One region of the Lysinibacillus sp. FSL M8-0216 genome, then DNA from elsewhere that is predicted to be linked to it. Evidence: riboswitches for the same ligand, from Rfam matches in the RefSeq annotation. Region 1 holds a riboswitch; each other region holds the start of a gene.
The links. A riboswitch is a leader RNA that binds a small molecule or an ion and turns the genes downstream of it on or off. The one in region 1 is predicted to bind S-adenosylmethionine.
Positions count from the first base shown of each region.

Region 1 (4,758 bases):
CTGTTGTTTTCCAAATTTAAACTTTACTTAGGAGTGCGTGGACAATGGGTAATTTAACACAAATCTATCATTTACAAACTATTTCATATACTATTCTGTCAGTGAATATGCAGTCATATAGCCATACATACTTTTCGCTTTTCATCCTTATTAGTGGAAACGGAACACTTAAGACAAATCATGAAACTATCCACCTTATGAAAGAAAAATGTGTGATTATTCCACCTAATAGCCATGTCGAAATTCACACTGCCGATGAGCCTCTCTGCCTGTACCAATTGACATTTAACACGATCTATCTTAGTGAATCCCATGCTCCTACTAGTCTCTTTACAAGTGTTAGAGAACTACGTCTCCTTCCTTTCTCTCAATGCAATAAACTATTAGAAGCTATTTATCGGTGTCGTCAAGCAAAGGATGAACACACTATTTTTGAGCAGCATGTTCGTTTTCAAGAATTGATGCTATTTATTTTTGAACAAAACCAACCGAAGCCTATACTACAAAATGATCGTCAATCTGTAGAGCAATCTATTCAATATTTGCACAAATACTTTGGAAGGGATTGGACTGTTGAACAGTTAGCAGAACTAGCAGAAGTTCCAAGATGGAGTTACTCTCGTATTTTTAAAGATATTACGGGGCAGATTCCTCTTCATTATTTAAATAGTATACGTATTGAAAAGGCCAAACAGTTATTAATGACAACTAATGATCGTGTCTTTGAAATTAGTCAGTCCATTGGCTTTAATAACGAATATTATTTTAATCGTCGTTTTAAAGAGCATGTAGGTATTTCCCCAGGGCAATATCGACGAAGTCAGAGCAATAATGTACGTGTATTTGCACCGTTCTTAGAGGACTTCTTTGTAGCTTTAGGGATTACACCCATTGCTCAATTCAGTCATTCCAAATGGGGAAAACAAGACTATTTAGGTTTGCAGGATGTTCCCGATATAGATGTACAGTTTGGAGAAGTGGATCGTCTCTTTCACTATAAACCAACTTTAATTATGTTAGATGCTGGTATAGAGCGTTGGGAAACTTGTCTTCATTTAAATAAGCTGGCCCCAATCTGTCACCTCAACCACCCTGGGGAGGACTGGCAATCGACTCTCTTTAAAATTGCTGATTTAACAGGGAAAACCTCTATGATGCAAGACATTATCATGGAATATGAGGATAAGGTACAGAAGGCTCGACGAATTCTCGGTAAATCCGTTTATGGGCAAAGTGTTGCATTTCTTCGCATTTCGTCCATTGGCATTACACTGTATGCTGGCCCTGAATGCGGCTATACAGGGCCAATCCTATATCGTGACTTGGGCTTAACGCCTCATCCATTAGTATGGAAAATACCGCTTAACCAGCGTAAAGCTCATCTGACATCAGATCAACTGCTACAGCTAGACGCTGATCATTTGTTTATCACCTTCGACAAGCAACACTCCATTTATGAGCATGAAGAGCGTACTATTTTAAAATCTTCTATGTGGAAAAACCTAAGAGCAGTTAAGAGCAGCTGTGTTTATGAGGTGGATTTTTTAACGTGGATGAATTATGGAATCCTATCACATAGCAAAAAAATAGATGATGTATTAAATGTTCTTGGCTAAAGAACGTAAAGGAAGCTGCCATGGCTTCCTTTTTTGTTTATGTAGCATATTATGTTTTACACTCCTGTACAGGACTATCTTTATCCAAACACCTAAAAAGATCATGATACATAAGATAAGATATCAGCTTTTGGATAGGAGGAATTGAATTGTATTATAATCCTTATCCGTATTTTGTTCACCCCTACCATTACCCAATACCATCGACAGCCCATCACCTTGCAGCTAGACCCTTTTCTCAACATTTAGCAATGCCGACCAGTAATAGTGCCTTTCCCCCTGTTGATACACAAAAATTAATATCTTCAGCTACGCGGATAAAGGCGATTATGCAGCAAGCACAATTACTTACGGATAAAATTGATAGCTCTCAACAATTTGCCCATGATTTAAAAAATGCTGCACAACTTTCAAATAAAACAGATGTCGAAAAATTGATTACATCCACAGGCATCACTACAAAATTCGAAACCAACTATACACCAGATAATTTTAGAATACAGCTTATGGATAGTGGTTGCTGTAGAGTAACGTTAATTTTGAATTGGTAAATAAAAATCTTAACCCTGTAATCCTATAAAAGTTGTAAACTATAAAAATATATGCTAAAGTATTTGTACTATTATTTCTGAAAATTCTTATATTCTATTTCTTATCAAGAGAGACGGAGGGATCGGCCCGATGAAGTCTCAGCAACCAGCTCAATCAGTATGGTGCTAATTCCTTTTGGCAAAATCTAAGCCTGAAAGATGAGAAGACGAACTACCCACGTATGATTCAGGGAGTCCTCTTCTATAGAGGACTCTTTTTTATTTACCATTACTTTTAGAAAGCAGGAAATTAAATGTCTAACGAACTTTTAGAAGCATTGCACTTACTAAAATCAAAACAATGGGTCGATTTGACACATACCTTCGGCCCACATTCACCTCATTTTTTTATGTTTGAAGATGCTAAATTTGAAACATTATTCTCGCATGATGACGGTTTTTTCGCACAGCAGTTTACTTTTCCCGGACAATATGGAACACATATTGACCCACCTATTCACTTTGTAAGAGATACTCGTTTTCTAGATGAACTAGAGCTAAAGGAGCTCGTTCTCCCGCTTATCGTTATTGATAAATCACAAGAGGCTACTAGTAATCATGACTTTACGCTCAGTGTCCAAGATATTCTAGAATTCGAGGCACAACATGGACAAATAGAAGAAGGTACTTTTGTGGCACTGCGAACAGATTGGAGTAAGCGTTGGCCCGATAAAGAAGCATTCAATAATAAAGATGTGGATGGCCATAATCATCTTCCAGGCTGGGGCTTGGAGGCATTACAATTTTTATTCAAGGAACGTAAAGTAAGTGCAATCGGTCATGAAACTTTTGATACCGATTCTGCTACTGATTTTCGTCAAAGCGGCAAATTGGATGGAGAATATTTTGTCCTTGATCAAGACACCTATCAAATTGAGCTTATGACTAATTTGGACAAGCTTCCTCCAAAAGGGGCTATTATTTTTAATATTGTACCTAAGCCTGAAAAAGCATCTGGATTCCCTGTTCGATCATTTGCCATTTTGCCATAATAAAAAGTCGGTACGAATCATACCGACTTTTACTTTTGTACGTTTCTTTTTTTCAATAAATAATAAACGATTAACATGACAAGGACAAACAGTAAGATGACATAAATACTGTAATGGGACAAATAGTAACCGACGAATCGCCACTTCTCCCCTAATACTTTTCCTAATGTTATAAATGTGAACGTCCAAATAAATGCTCCTGTATAAGCAAAGAATGCGAATTTCTTATAGGGATAATTATTAATAGCCGCAATATAAGCTGTCAGATGGCGTACACCTGGAATAAAATAGCCCACTATTAATAAAAAAGGACCTACTTTCGTAAACATTTTTTTAGTAAAATCAATTTTTTGCTCAGTTATATGAAATTTTGGCCCATATTTCTGCAAGAGCGGTAAGCCAAATCGGTGGCCGATATAGTAGCTTAAAGTAATACCTCCCATGGCGCCAATCAGGGCGCTTACTAACGCTGGGATATGTTCAAGACTTTCTCGATAAACACTATAGCCTACATAAGTTAAAAATACTTCATCAGGAAGTGGCAACCCAACAATGCCTCCAATTAGGATTACAATGATGCCAAAATACCCGTAATGTTCAATTAGAGATTGCACATGCTGCGCCATTTTCCGACCACCTAACACCTTTTCTATACAGTCATAACCGTATCCCTAAAAAATTGCTCAAGCAAATATGTCGTTAAATAATGTGAAGCTGACGTAAAGCAAAATCTATGCCACCTTCAATGGATTTCTTTGTAACAAAATCTGCAGCATTTTTTAGAGCTTGGCTCCCATTTCCCATGGCAACCCCGAGGCCAACCTGCTCTAGCATATCTATATCATTCTCTCCATCTCCAAAAGCTATTGCATCCTTAGAATTAATCTCAAAATAATCCAGTACAGCCTTCACAGCTATCGACTTGGACACATCCTGCTGTAAGACATTCACAATATAAGGATGCCATCGTTGCCGTAATATATTCGAAAATTGACAAGCTAATCTTTTTTCAGCCTGCTCATCTGCATAAAGACACATAAGAAAAACCTCTTCTTCTATAATGCTGTCATTTCTAACGGGAAAATCACGTAAAGACAATGTCTCTTGCATCGCGCTTAAGGCTAACGGATTTTGAATAGCATTCATCGTAAGTTGTTCTGTAAAAAATGTTAAGGAATGCTGTTGTTGCTGTGCAAAAGCTTGAACATTTTGAACAATGCCCTTATCAATCGGAATTTTATGTATGACAACATCCTTGTGCTTCACATATGCTCCATTTGCCGTAATAAAGGTTTCAATTCCCAAACTTTTCAGCTCTTCACACATGGACAATGGCCTTCCTGTCGCAGCCACTAGATGAATCCCTTTATCCTGTAGTAGGTGAATGGCCTGCCTTGTACTTTCTTCCACAGCGCCATCCTCATAATTGACCAGAGTACCATCCACATCAAAAAACACTATTTTAAATGTCATTTACTTCATCCTCTCGCACATAACTTTTGAACTATACAATTCAAATTGTCTATGAAATAAATTGTATATAATTCGACAAAATTCGCT
Region 1 is NZ_CP152007.1:4,536,980-4,541,737, forward strand. It holds gene MKX57_RS22575 (helix-turn-helix domain-containing protein) at 45-1,616, shown strand; gene MKX57_RS22580 (hypothetical protein) at 1,766-2,167, shown strand; SAM riboswitch class I at 2,266-2,372, shown strand; gene MKX57_RS22585 (cyclase family protein) at 2,461-3,198, shown strand; gene MKX57_RS22590 (DedA family protein) at 3,228-3,824, opposite strand; gene MKX57_RS22595 (Cof-type HAD-IIB family hydrolase) at 3,898-4,671, opposite strand.

Region 2 (4,758 bases), 270 kb from region 1:
TAGCTGAAGAAAATGGGAACATAGTAATATGGTCAGCCTATTAATCGGTATTTTTTGTTGTATCAATCAATATGCTAAAAGGTATTTATTGTTTCTCAGCCTGATAAAGTAAACGGAACGAAAGAGGGAAGATAAGTGATTTTTCAAAAACAGAGTAAGACGAAGGCGTTGGATTTACAGCAATATACGGTGAAAATGGAGCTGTCTAATCGCCAATTAATGGTGAAGCAAATTGAAATGCTAAATGTAACGAAGCAAGACTTACAATATTTAAAAGCATTCCAGCCGTATGTTATGGTCAATGTTGATCACATCGTAAACCGTTTTTACAATATGATCGGTACCGAACAACATTTGGTAAATATTATTAGTCATCATAGTTCTGTAGAAAAGCTTAAAATAACGTTACGGCAGCACATTATTGAAATGTTTAACGGAACGATTGATGAGGAATTTTACCAAAGGCGTGTGAAAATTGCAAAGGTGCACGTACATATTGGGCTTAGAACACAATGGTATATTTGCGCGTTCCAAGATTTATCTCTCTCATTTATAGACTTGGTTGAACAGCATATCGATCATCCGCGAGATCAGTTTAATACAATAAGGGCCATTTCTAAAATTTGTAATTTCGAGCAGCAACTTGTTTTAGAGGCATATGAAAATACTGTTGAACAGCATAAAGAAAACATGGAACTAGAAAAAGAAGCAATTGAACGACAAATTGTACACTCCTCTGAATTGCTTGCGACCATTTCACAGGAAACCAATAATTCATTTTGCAGACTAAGCGAGCAGTCTGGGGAAATTGAACAATTGGCAAAGAGATCGCTAGAAGTGTCTACGCTGGCTGAAAACCAAGCACTGGATGGACGTGAATGTTTAAAGAAACAATCACTAAATATGCATAATATTATTCAATCTCTTCATGATATAGAAGAAAATATTGAACAATTATCTGATATGTCGAAGGAAATGGAAACGATTATGAGTGTCGTTACCAATATTGCCAATCAGACCAATTTGTTAGCCTTAAATGCTGCTATTGAAGCAGCCCGTGCCGGAGAAGCAGGGAAGGGATTTAGTGTAGTAGCTGATGAAGTACGTAAATTATCCATTCAAACAAAGGAATCTGTCACCGCTGTTGCATTATTGTTGCAAAAAACGAGTGAACGCACCGGGAAATTAGAGCAATCTCTCATTCATATCCAAGATGAGGTGGCATCTGGTGAGGATAATATGTTACACACGGAAGGACAATTTACAAATATAGTAGGGGCAATGACAGAAGCAAAAGATCAAAATGATTGCATGGCGACGAAAATACAAGCAATCGCAGGTATATTAAGTGGGTTGGGTAGTTCTTTTACTGAAGTAACGAACTCAGCAGAAAAATTAGCTAGCTTTGCCCAAAATTTAAAAAGCTAGATCACTAGTAGCTATATTAAACACTATAGTACTCATTATAATGTGTGTTTAGTAAGCATATTCTTGGAGCTAGAGTTATCTCACAGTTGAGATAGCTCTATTTTTGCTAAATTTGTAAAGGGTTTAACGTAATTTTCAATGAAAATAAGTTTATACTGTAGACAGAACTAAAAATAGGGGCGGTTTACTATGAAAACAGTTGTTGTATTAGGTGGCGGTATTACTGGTTTATGCACAATGCATTATCTGCAACGCCAAGTGAAGGAAAAAAATTTAGATGTTCAGCTAGTGCTCGTAGAAAAAAATACATATTTAGGTGGCAAACTATATTCAGCCTATGAACAAGGTTTTATTATGGAAACTGGTGCTGATTCAATCGTAGCTCGCCATAAAGGTGTAATGGAGCTAGTGCAGGAGCTAGACTTTGAAGATCATCTCGTTTACAACGAAACAGGTATATCCTATATTTATACAAATAACGAGCTGCACGCCATTCCAGCGGATTCTACTTTCGGTATACCTATGAGTGTGGCATCACTTGAGGAAAGCACACTTATCTCTGACCAGGCCAAACAAGAAGCTTTAAAAGATTTAACTTTACCCAATGCAGGTTTTACAAAAGAAAGCTCAATAGGGGAATTTTTAACTTATTATCTTGGCGAAGAGCTTGTGGAAAATCAAATTGCACCTGTTTTAGCAGGTGTCTATTCTGGTGATTTACACCAACTTTCTATTGCCTCCACTTTACCGTATTTAATTGACTATAAAAATGACAATGGAAGTATCATAAAAGGTTTTGATGCGAATCGTGAGCAATTTGTTAAAGCTGCTAATAAAAAATTTATTTCATTTCAAAATGGATTATCCTCTTTAATTGAGCGATTAGAACAGAAATTAACAGAGGTAGACATCATTAAAGGGGTAGCCACAAATCATGTCCAAAAAATGGGGAACAAGTATTCGATTTCATTAGCAAATGGTCAATACATTGAGGCAGATTATGTTGTTCTAGCGCTACCGAATGAAGCGGTTCAAAGTATATTACAGGACGACTCCTTAACACATTATTTTGATCAGTTTACTACAGCATCAGCCATTACTATTTATCTAGGCTTTGATGTGCCTGATGCAAACTTACCTGCGGATGGAACAGGCTATATTGTATCGCATAATTCTGATGTCACTTGTAATGCAGCAACTTGGACGAGTCGCAAGTGGAAGCATACATCGAAAAACAATCAACTACTTGTTCGCCTATTCTATAAGAGTATTAATCCGGCGTATGAGCAGTTACGTAAAATGACTGACGACGAATTGGCAGCCGTCGCTTTAGAAGATGTTCGGAAAAGCCTAGGAATTGATGAAAAGCCAACCGTTGTGAATGTCACAAAATGGATTGATCAAATGCCTAAATATGACTTAGCTCACCGGGAAGCGCTACAAGGCTTACTACTAGAGCTGAATGAAAACTATCCGAATTTATCGATAGCGGGTTGCTCTTATTTTGGAGTAGGTATTGGTGCTTGCATTCAAAATGGGAAAAAAATTGGTGAAGAGCTTGCAGAAGAACTATCTAATTTCTAAGTTTTTAAGCAAATAATTTCTTTGTTATGTGAAATAGTCTTGACTCATTCGTCTGTAAACGATATGATTCTTTTAATTATTTAAAAAATTCATACTTAATAATTCTTATCAAGAGAAGCAGAGGGACTGGCCCATTGAAGCTTCAGCAACCAACTTTTTGTCAGGTGCTAAATCCAGAAGACCGTTGAGTCGAAGATGAGAAGGAACAATAATGATGAGTCGTTAAAGCCTTCTTTTTATATAAAAGAAGGCTTTTTATTATACAGAAATAGAGGAAGAGAGGCTAGTTTTATGGGATTGCTTGAAAAATTAAAAACGCATGTATTGACGGCAGACGGTGCAATAGGCACAGTGTTGTATGGCTATGGATTGGAGTATTGTCATGAGGAAATGAATGTTCAGAGACCTGAATTAATTGAAAAGATTCATAGAGAATATATCGCAGCGGGTGCTGATATTATTCAAACGAATACGTACGGTGCCAATGCCATTAAATTAGCTCGCTATGGACTAGAATCAAGTGTCCAACAATTTAATGAAGCAGCTATTACTATTGCTAAGCGAGCAGCAGCGGATGGCGGTCAATTTGTTTTAGGAACAATTGGTGGAATTCGTGGCATTCGTAAAAGCGATGCAACATTAGATGACATATTAGCGACCGTTGAAGAGCAGGCAAGTGTGTTACTTGCAGGAAATCCTGATGGCCTTTTACTCGAAACTTATTATGATTTTGAAGAATTAACAGCAACATTAAACGTGCTACGCGCCAAAACTAATATACCGATAATTGCTCAAGTATCTATGCATGAGCCTGGTGTTTTACAAAATGGTATGTCTTTAAATAATGCGCTACATGAGTTAGAGATTCTTGGTGCAGATATTGTTGGTGTCAATTGCCGTCTAGGTCCATATCATACGATTCAAGCGTTTGAGGCTGTAGAACTTCCGGCAAAGGCATTTATGTCAGCCTATCCAAATGCTTCGCTATTAGATTTAGAGGACGGGCGTGTTGTTTATGAGTCGGAGGCTGATTATTTTGGTCGCGCTGCTGTTGAACTGCGTGATCAGGGTGTTCGCTTAATTGGGGGTTGTTGTGGTACGACACCAAAGCATATTGCAGCCGCAAAGAAGTATTTAGAAGAGCTATCACCAGTTAGTGAAAAGCATGCGAAGCCTGAAAAGATTGAAATTGTTCGTGATGCCGAGCCAGCTAAATTTGAACCACTTCATGAAAAAGTAAAGCGTGAACGCTCGGTCATCGTAGAGTTGGATACACCTAGACACTTAGAAATAGATGGATTTCTTGAAGGGGCCAAACAACTATATGAGGCAGGTGCCGATGTAGTGATGATGGCAGACAATTCATTGGCATCCCCACGTATTAGCAATATTGCAATGGGGGCGTTATTGAAAAGTACTAATGGCGTGCGCCCCCTTACACATATTACCTGTCGAGATCGTAATTTAATTGGTCTTCAATCACATTTAATGGGGTTAAATGCCTTAGGAATTCATGATGTGCTAGCTGTTACGGGTGACCCAACGAAGGTTGGAGATTTCCCTGGTGCCACTAGCGTATATGATGTCTCCTCGATGGAGCTTATCCAATTAATTAAACAATTAAATGAAGGGGTTTCTTTCTCAGGGAAACCACTACGGAAAAAGGCTAACTTCTCTGTGGCTGCTGCATTTAACCCTAATGTTCGTGTTTTAGATCGTGCTGTGGCACGCTTAGAAAAAAAGATT
Region 2 is NZ_CP152007.1:4,269,301-4,274,058, reverse strand. It holds gene MKX57_RS21230 (globin-coupled sensor protein) at 136-1,428, shown strand; gene MKX57_RS21225 (protoporphyrinogen oxidase) at 1,618-3,012, shown strand; SAM riboswitch class I at 3,115-3,214, shown strand; gene MKX57_RS21220 (bifunctional homocysteine S-methyltransferase/methylenetetrahydrofolate reductase) at 3,304-4,758, shown strand, end outside.
Region 2: it holds a riboswitch for S-adenosylmethionine, as region 1 does, so the genes downstream of both, MKX57_RS21220 (bifunctional homocysteine S-methyltransferase/methylenetetrahydrofolate reductase) here and MKX57_RS22585 (cyclase family protein) in region 1, are expected to answer to the same signal.

Region 3 (4,758 bases), 720 kb from region 1:
CATTCCCGCCATTGCTGTTGCGCCAATCAATCCAATTGTAGCGATTGTTAAGCCTAAAATAATGGATGGGCGTGCTTCGCGTAATAATACATGCCAAATGATATGGCGACGTTTAATACCCATAGCTGTGTAGGCTTCGACAACGCCCGAATCAACTTCTAAAAGCGCTGACTCCATCAGTCGTGCAATATAAGGAGCCGTATAAACTACAAGCGGAACAATAACGCCTTTAACGCCAATCGTTGTACCGACGATAACCTTTGTAAAAGGTAAAATGAAGAATAGTAAGATGATGAATGGCACTGAACGGATAATATTGATGACTAGATTAAAAAATTGATAGAAAAATTTATTTTCAAAGGATTGACCAGGTCGTGTTAAAACAATTAAAAGGCCTAAAGGTATTCCAATTAAAATCGAAAAGAATAATGAAATTCCGACCATTTGAAATGTTTCGATAATTGCTTTGCCAATAACCTCTGACCAATCATTAAAGAAATTATTCATGGATCTCTCCTCCTAACTCTTCCACAGTAACGCCATTCTCTGCAAAATAGGTTAGCGCCTTTTGAACAATGTTGGGCTCTCCGTTTAAATGCACCACAATATTACCAACAATGCCGTTTTTTAATTCAATAATATTGGCTGTTAAAATGTTTGGTTGTACATCATATACTTTGCTCACTTCAGCTAATAATGGCTTACCAGTACTTTCTCCAAGAAATGTTAAACGAATGACGCTACCTGAAACATTTAACTGCTCAATAAGAGAAGGAGTTAAGTTACGTTGTGAAATAGTACTTAAGAACTTTCTTGTAGTAGGGTGTTGTGGTTTTGCAAAGAGCTCAATAGCCGTACCAAATTCAACTACTTTCCCTGCCTCTAGAACAGATACCTCATCACAAATTTTCTGAATGACATTCATTTCATGTGTAATCAGTAGGATTGTAATTCCTAATTCACGATTAATTTTTAACAATAGTTCAAGAATAGCCTCTGTAGTCTCAGGATCAAGCGCACTTGTTGCTTCATCACTAAGTAAAATTTCTGGCTCTTGCGCTAGAGCGCGTGCAATTGCGACACGTTGCTTTTGTCCACCTGAAAGCTGATTAGGATAGCTATCTAGCTTTTCTGTTAAACCTACAATTTCGGCATATTTAGCCACACGATTTTTGACTTCTGTTTCGTTATAACCAAGTAGCTTTAAGGGAACTGCAATATTGTTATAAACAGTTGCTGTCTTTAAGAGATTAAAATGTTGAAAAATCATACCAATCTTTTGTCGTGTTTGACGTAAGTCATGAAGTGAAAGGGTAGTAATATCCACATTGTCAATCAAGACTTTGCCTGCTGAAGGACGCTCTAGTAAATTAACACAACGAATCAGCGTACTTTTACCGGCACCACTATACCCAATTACACCATGAATTTGCCCTTTTTTTACATGAAGATTGATTCCATCCACAGCCTTAATACTGCCTTTTTTTGTCTTATATTCTTTTGAAATATTTTGTAATTGAATCATCAGATTGATTGCTCCTTTCTTAACTTCTAAAAAGCAAGAATCTGCGTGGTTTCCATAGTGGAAATTTGGCAGATTCTTTAGCTTATCGCACGTATTACCAGCTAGGGATTACAGAACCTTTGAATTCCTCTTCAATGAATTGGCGTACTTCATCAGATTGATAAGCCTCAATGAACTTTTTAATCGTTGGGTCGTTTTCATTTTCTGCACGAACGACAATGTAGTTCACATATGGAGAGTCAGTAGATTCTAAAAGAATAGAGTCCTCTTGCGGATTAATGCCAGCTTCCAGCGCAAAGTTAGTATTAATAGCAGCTACATCTACTTCACTAAGCTGCTTAGGAATTTGTGCAGCTTCTAATTCTATGAATTTTAAATTCTTTTTGTTTTCTTCCACGTCACGAACAGATGCTGTTAAGTCCGCTCCATCTTTTAATTTAATATAGCCTGCCTCTTGTAAAACAAAGAGAGCACGCGCTCCATTTGTTGGGTCATTCGGTAAGCCAAATGTTGCGCCTTCAGGAACATCATCCAATGATTTATATTTTTCAGAGTAAATACCCATTGGATTTAAAATTGTTTTGCCAACCGGTACTAAATCTGTATCGTGATCTTTATTAAATGTATCCAGGAAAGGCTTATGCTGATAGCTGTTTGCATCAAGATCTCCTTCTGCTAAGGATGTATTTGGTAAAACATAATCAGAAAATGATTTTAGTTCTACTTCTAGACCTTTTTCCTTTGCAACTTTAGCAGCTACCTCTGCAATTTGCTCATGAGGTCCTGAAGTGACACCCACAACAATTTTATTTTCATCGATAGCTTCGCCTTTTCCTTTGCTATCATCTTTAGAGCCACAGCCCGCTAGTGCTGCTACTAATGTAAGACTTGCTAAACCTACTAAAAATTTATTTTTCTTCTTCATGAAAACTACCTCCAAAAATTGTTTTATCGGTTTTTGAAAATAAAAAAAACTCTCTTACAAATTAAGAGAGGCTCATGAAAAAAGTCCTCTCTTATCTATCAAACGAATTTCGTTTGCAGGATTTAGCACCTTCCTTTATAAAAGGAGGTTGCCGAGCTTCATAGGGCCAGTCCCTCAGCTACTCTTGATAAGAGATTCATATTATATTTTTGTATTTCCGATAGAACTAATATAATTTATAGGGTATAGTAAGTCAATAAATATTTTTGAAATTTTTTATATTGTTATAATATTTTGTCGTGAAGGAGGGAGAAGATTGTCCGTAAGAGTTAATTATGGCATAGGTTCATTTGGTAAGGTGATTAGTGCACGTCTTCTCATGGGAACAGACATCATTGAAGGAATTGAGGCACTTTGTGAAGAGAATAAAATTGAATCAGCAACCATTATTAGTTGTATTGGTAGTTTTCAAAAAAGTAGCTTTGTTTATTTAGTACCTGATGAAACTTCCCACATTAAAGTTCGATTTAGTGATGTGGTTGAGAAAGAGGGGCCACTCGAGTTTATCCAAGGTTCAGGAGTTGTTTGTAAGCGTGATGCACAATATGAAACGCATTTCCATGGTTCCATGAGCGATCAATGGGGAGTGGTTTCAGGCGGTCATTTTATAAAGGGCGGAAATATCGTCATAACAGCAGATGTAGTGCTGGCAGAAGTTCAAGGCATTCAGCATATCCGTCAGTTGGATGATGAAACAGGTCACGTACAATTTTATCCATTAGAACATGGGTTAGATCTTCCAAGGAAAATTGAAAAATAGTAAGTCCTGTAGCTAGTGAAAGCTACAGGACTCCATTTTGTTCCATGTTTAAAATAATTTTAATTGCTCAATTCTATGCATGGCTTCTCGTAACCGTTCCTCGCTTACAAGCAAGCCAATGCGCACATAGCCTTCCCCATATTGACCAAAGCCATTTCCTGCGGCTACCGCAATATCAGCTTTGTCGAGCAAAATATCGGCAAATTGTTCACTAGTAAAACCTAATGGGACAGAGAGCCAGGCAAAGAAGGTGCCCTTTGGTGCCGTTACTTGCCATCCGATTCTATGAGCTTCTTCGATTAGAACATTTCGACGACGCTCATAGGTAGCTCTTAGCTCATCTGCACATTCCTGTGAAGATGTAAGGGCAACAGCTGCTGCTTGTTGAATAGCAGGGAATTGACTACAAAACAAATGATCTTGAATAAGATTAATCGCGGCAATCAAATCAGCATTACCAACAGCAAAGCCTATGCGCCAACCTGCCATATTATAAGTCTTTGATAATGTGTACATTTCGATTCCAACTTCTTTTGCACCATTGGCCTGTAAGAAACTAATAGGTTTATTGCCATCAAATCCAATTGCACCATAAGCAAAATCATGTGATACGATGATATTATGCTCTTTAGCAAAACGAATGGTTTCTTCAAAAAATTCAAGTGTAGCTGTACCACCCGTAGGATTATTTGGGTAATTTAAGTAAAGTAACTTTGCTTTCTCCTTAACTTCTTTAGATAGGGCATCATAATCAGGTAAGAAATTATTTTCAGCAAAAAGTGGCATCACTTCAAAATTAACATCACCTAATACAACACCAGATAAGTAGTCTGGATAGCCCGGGTCTGGTAATAGCATAGTATCGCCTGGATTTAACACAGCCAAAGGTAGCTCAACAAGACCAATTTTTGTGCCACCAAGAATCGCTACTTCAGTATCAGGATCAATCTCCACATCATATTCCCGTTTATAAAAGTCGGCAGCCGCTTGACGTAATTCGGCGATACCACGAAAAGGTGAATATTTGTGGTTTTGAGGATTTTCAGCTGCTTCCTGCAATGCTTGAATGATATGAGTAGGCGTAGGTTGGTCGGGATTTCCTTGCCCGAGATTAATCACATCACGACCTTCTTCCAGGGCATTGTTTACTTTTTGGACAAGCGCTGCAAAAAATTGAGTGGGTAATTGCTGTAGTTTTTTAGAGAATTCCATGCATGATCACCTTTTTCAGAATATAATAATTATTATTGAAGAATATGAAGCAAATAGTAGTACTTTTTTTGTTAATTGTCTAGAGGAGGAATGAATATGAAAATCGGTTGTATTCAGTTAAACGTTGGCTTCGGCAAAGTAGAAGAAAATTTTATACGGGCAGAGGACAAGATTCGTGAAGCCGCAAAACTAGGGGCAGAAATTATTGTGCTTCCAGAAATGTGGAATACGGGCTACGCACTAGAGAAGCTACCAGAATTGGCGGATGTTAACGGT
Region 3 is NZ_CP152007.1:453,718-458,475, forward strand. It holds gene MKX57_RS02170 (methionine ABC transporter permease) at 1-507, opposite strand, end outside; gene MKX57_RS02175 (ATP-binding cassette domain-containing protein) at 500-1,525, opposite strand; gene MKX57_RS02180 (MetQ/NlpA family ABC transporter substrate-binding protein) at 1,620-2,450, opposite strand; SAM riboswitch class I at 2,539-2,644, opposite strand; gene MKX57_RS02185 (PPC domain-containing DNA-binding protein) at 2,767-3,270, shown strand; gene MKX57_RS02190 (pyridoxal phosphate-dependent aminotransferase) at 3,319-4,482, opposite strand; gene MKX57_RS02195 (carbon-nitrogen family hydrolase) at 4,579-4,758, shown strand, end outside.
Region 3: it holds a riboswitch for S-adenosylmethionine, as region 1 does, so the genes downstream of both, MKX57_RS02180 (MetQ/NlpA family ABC transporter substrate-binding protein) here and MKX57_RS22585 (cyclase family protein) in region 1, are expected to answer to the same signal.

Region 4 (4,758 bases), 1.9 Mb from region 1:
TTAGGGCCAGCCAACACGGCTTCGCGAACTTTCCCTAGCTATGCCCTAGCACAAAGAATCTCTATCGGAAATTTTTTACAGCGCATTGAAATTATCATGGCTTTTATGTGGATCGTATCCATTTTTATTCGAACGTTTATGTACTTCTATACAACTGTTGTCGGGATTGCACAAATTATGAAATTGAAGGATCACCGTCCACTTATCCTACCAATGGGTATTATTATGGTCGGACTTTCGCAAATTGTTCACCCAGACATCGTCCATTCCAACATTTATAATGATGAGATTTGGCCAATTTATGCATTTGTTTGCACCATATTATTACCCATACTTCTACTCATTGTAGCTGTTATTCGTAACCGAAAATCACAAGGTAATTCGACTGAAATGGGTCATGCGGATTCTAATCAGGGGCAAATGACTGATGCGAGTAATGCGGTTTCTAATCAAGGCAATCAGACGAAACCTGATAATATGGATTTCAATCAGGAGAATCAGACGAAACCTGATAATATGAATTCCAATCAGGAGAATCAGGCGATACCTGATAATAAGGATTCCCATCAGGAGAATAAGACGAAACCTGATAATATGAATTCCAATCAGGAGAATCAGGCGATACCTGATAATAAGGATTCCCATCAGGATAATCAGACGAAACCTGTTAATACGGATTCCAATCAGGAGAATCAGACAAAACCTGTTAATACAGATTCCAATCAGGATAATCAGACAAAACCTGTTAATACAGATTCCAATCAGGAGAATCAGACAAAACCTGATGATACAGATTCCAATCAGGAGAATCAGACAAAACCTGTTAATACGGATTCCAATCAGGATAATCAGACAAAACCTGTTAATACGGATTCCAATCAGGATAATCAGACAAAACCTGTTAATACAGATTCCAATCAGGATAATCAGGCGAACGATACTAATACAGGTACCACTCAAGTTAATCAGGCTAAACCTGCGACTATGGCTTCCAAGCAAGACAATCAGGCGACACCAGATAATACAGTTTCCAATCAGAAAAAAACAGATAATCCAGTCTCTACTCAAGACAATTCTGAAGCGGGCAACGCTACATCCAAACAGGACGACCAGGCGCCACCAGATAAAACGAGTTCTGACAAGAAAAATCTAGAATAACAAAGTCTAATTCCTTCAAGCTGCTTAGCGAAGAAATTAGACTTTTTAGTGTTATTTAAATATGATATTCAATTTCGTCCACAAAATCCCATTCATATGGTGTCTCTTGGTATACGTAGTAGTTCAACCAGTTGGAGAACAATAAATGCGTATGGGCACGCCATGTATTCATCGGTGCCTTTGCTGGATCATCATTTGGGAAGTAGTTTACTGGAACGTCTATATGGATGCCCTTGGCAACATCGCGACTGTATTCATCGGCTAATGTTGTCGCATCATATTCTAAATGACCAGTAATCATAATGTTTTTATTATCTTTGGATTGCACGATAAATACACCTGCATCCTCTGAATAGGATAATAAGCGTAAGTCTGGATGATTGCGAACCTCGTCAATCGAGACAGATGTATAGCGAGAATGAGGGGCTGTAAATAAATCACTAAAGCCTCGTACTAAATCTACTGTTAAATCAGTAATCACATGAGAATAAACTCCGGAGCATTTAGCAGAAAGCTCGACCTTTCCAATCCCATAATGATGATATAAAGCAGCCTGTGCCCCCCAACATATATGTAGCACGGATGTCACATTCTTTTTTGACCAATCCATAATTTCAGCAATTTCCTGCCAATAGTTAACCTCTTCAAATGGCATTTTTTCTACTGGCGCACCCGTAATGATCATACCATCATAGCGTCGATGACGAATTTGGTTAAACGTTGTGTAGAATAATTGTAAATGAGACTTACTGACATTTTTAGATTCATGAGTAGCTGTGTTTAAAAAAGTAATATTCACCTGTAATGGTGTATTTCCTAGTAATCGTAGTAATTGTAGCTCAGTTTTTTCTTTTTCAGGCATCAAATTTAAGATTAATATATTTAATGGACGTATTTGCTGTGTTCTCGCACGGTCCTCTTCCATTACGAAGATTTTTTCCTCACGTAAATGTTCTCCAGCAGGTAAATTTTTCGGAATATTAATTGGCATCTTGCGTTCCCCTCTCTTTTTTTGCTCCTTTTTCTAAAAATTAAAAAATCCTCCACATTCCATATGAGATAGAATGAGAAGGATTTTTTTCACGTTCACTCTTATCTCTCAAAGGAAAAACCTTTGCTGGAATTAGCACCTTTCTAACATTTGTTAGAGGTTGCTGAAGCGTCATCGGGCCAAATCCCTCTGCTTCTCTTGATAAGATTATTTAATTATCTTGAATTGTAACATGGACTAGTTAGAATATCAATAATTCATAGAATATTTTGTTATTCCTATGCATGTTCTCCAATCATTTGATAAACACTAAGCTTGCTGTATATGGTTATTCTACATGAAATTTTATGGTAAACATGCCGCTATTATGTTACCATATATCTTTAGTAATAGAGAGGAACGTGAATACTTTGATTAATATTGAATTTCCAAAACCAGATGTAGTCATTCGCCAACGCGAACAAGATGTAAAACCAGGTGATGTCCCAATTACACCATACTTTGGTTTCATCGACTTCCACAAAATCACACGTGATAAAGGCGGCATTTTCTTATTCTATAATGAAAAGAATGAGCTATTATTTGTCGGCAAAGCACGTAAAATTCGTCAACGCATTAAAAAACATTTTGAAGACAATGTATCTCCGTTGAAAAACTATCGTGACGAGGTCTTCAAAATTGAAGTCTATGAAGTAGAAGATCCTATGGAACGTGAAATTTATGAAACATATGCGATTAATACGTTCCGCTCCAAATACAATGTAGATAAAGTATTTTATTAATATCAACAAAAACCGAAATCTCTTTTTTAGGGATTTCGGTTTTTTTATTACATCATAGTCATGCGATCTATCGCCATGCTTTTGCCGTTAATATATAGCTCAATAATCGTCAGCTCCGGGTTTTTATTGATGGCATAGACATACGGTTGAGCTTCTTTCTTTTGCTCGCTTCCTTCCTTGAAATGAATGACTAACCGATCTTCATTTGCTGCCACACTTGCTAGCACATTTCCTTTCGAAAACATGACAAGATAGTACGTCATGTCATCTTCATACAATAACTGAATTCTTTCTTGAGCTATAATATGCTGTTGGATATGGTCAGGAACGATGGTTAGCTCCTGAATCTTAGGTGGAACTAGCAGCGGTGCAGAATCACATCCGCCAATCCATAATACATAAAACAATACTGGCAACATCCATTTTTTCAAGATGCTCCCCTTCCCTTATAGCTACTCTAAGAAAAATGCTTTACGTTCTTTAGCAATCCAGTCCTCAAGCTCTTTATCATCACGCTTCACTAGTCGATTGATAAGAACATCATGCCAAACATAATCCTCTAATAAATAAATATGCACAGGATCATTCGTTATAAAAGCGGTTTCCTGGTTTGACGGCGAGTGACCATAAATCATTTCTTGTCCATCAACCGATAAAATAAACCAATGGGGTGTAGAAGTCTTTCTCGTATAGTGTGTGGCTCTGTGCTGATCGATAGATGCCAGATGCTCCCCGACATATAAGGTAATGCCATGCACCTCCACATGCTGTGATACCCCTTCGATATCCTCGCGTAAGGCATCGTACATATCTTCCCACATCGATAGGATGACTTTTGTCTCTGCTTTTTTTAATAAGGTTTGACAATAATTGATGATTGTCTGCTTCCCTTTTAGCATTAACACTTTAGGTTCCGTTTCTTGTTCTTTCGTTTCTAGTTTTTCTAATTGATCACTAATCGACGTAAAATTCGATTGCCAGCGCTGTTGAACTTGCTGCAAAAACATCTCGACAGGAATGGAAGAATAAGTCGTTTGATCCGCCGTTTCCTCTTTCAGTACGAATCCCTTCTCAACAAGACCATTTAATATGTCATAGATTCTAGCTCTTGGTATCCCAGAGTTTTTGCTAACTTGGTAGGCACTGACATGACTATTTTGTACGAGTGCTGTATAGGCCTTTGCCTCATATTCTGTCAATCCCAGTTCTTTTAATTGGGCGATTAATTCATTCATATCATCCCTCCATATTTTTATTATAGGCTACTGTTGTGAACATTTGCCAATGAAAAAATTAGGCTTTACAGCATCGAATAAATTAGTTACTATTTCAGTAGTAACTAATAAAGAAGAGGTGTAAGCATGGTTTTTGATGTGGATGTACATATTTTAATACTATTGATTTCCTTTGGATTTTTGGCAGCATTTATCGATTCTGTCGTTGGAGGTGGTGGTTTAATTTCCTTACCAGCCTTATTGTTTGTTGGCTTAAATCCCGCCGCTGCAGTAGCAACCAATAAATTAGCTGGCGCGATGGGCTCACTCACATCGTCCATTTCCTTTTACCGTTCTGGTCAGCTTGAAATTCGATCTGTCCTGAAATATTTCCCTCTCGCCTTCATTGGATCATTATGTGGTGCTTGGACTGTTCATTTAATTAACCCAGCCCTATTAAAACCATTAATGCTTATCATGCTGGCGGCTGTTGGGATATATACGATCTTTAAAAAGGATTGGGGCGCTGTCTCAACGGTTAAAAATCTATCTAAAACGCACTTATTTTTATTTATGATGCTATTATTTGCTATTGGGTTTTATGACGGGTTTC
Region 4 is NZ_CP152007.1:2,601,556-2,606,313, forward strand. It holds gene MKX57_RS12695 (endospore germination permease) at 1-1,158, shown strand, start outside; gene metA (homoserine O-succinyltransferase) at 1,214-2,149, opposite strand; SAM riboswitch class I at 2,248-2,357, opposite strand; gene MKX57_RS12705 (nucleotide excision repair endonuclease) at 2,560-2,931, shown strand; gene MKX57_RS12710 (hypothetical protein) at 2,979-3,362, opposite strand; gene MKX57_RS12715 (TrmB family transcriptional regulator) at 3,384-4,166, opposite strand; gene MKX57_RS12720 (TSUP family transporter) at 4,293-4,758, shown strand, end outside.
Region 4: it holds a riboswitch for S-adenosylmethionine, as region 1 does, so the genes downstream of both, metA (homoserine O-succinyltransferase) here and MKX57_RS22585 (cyclase family protein) in region 1, are expected to answer to the same signal.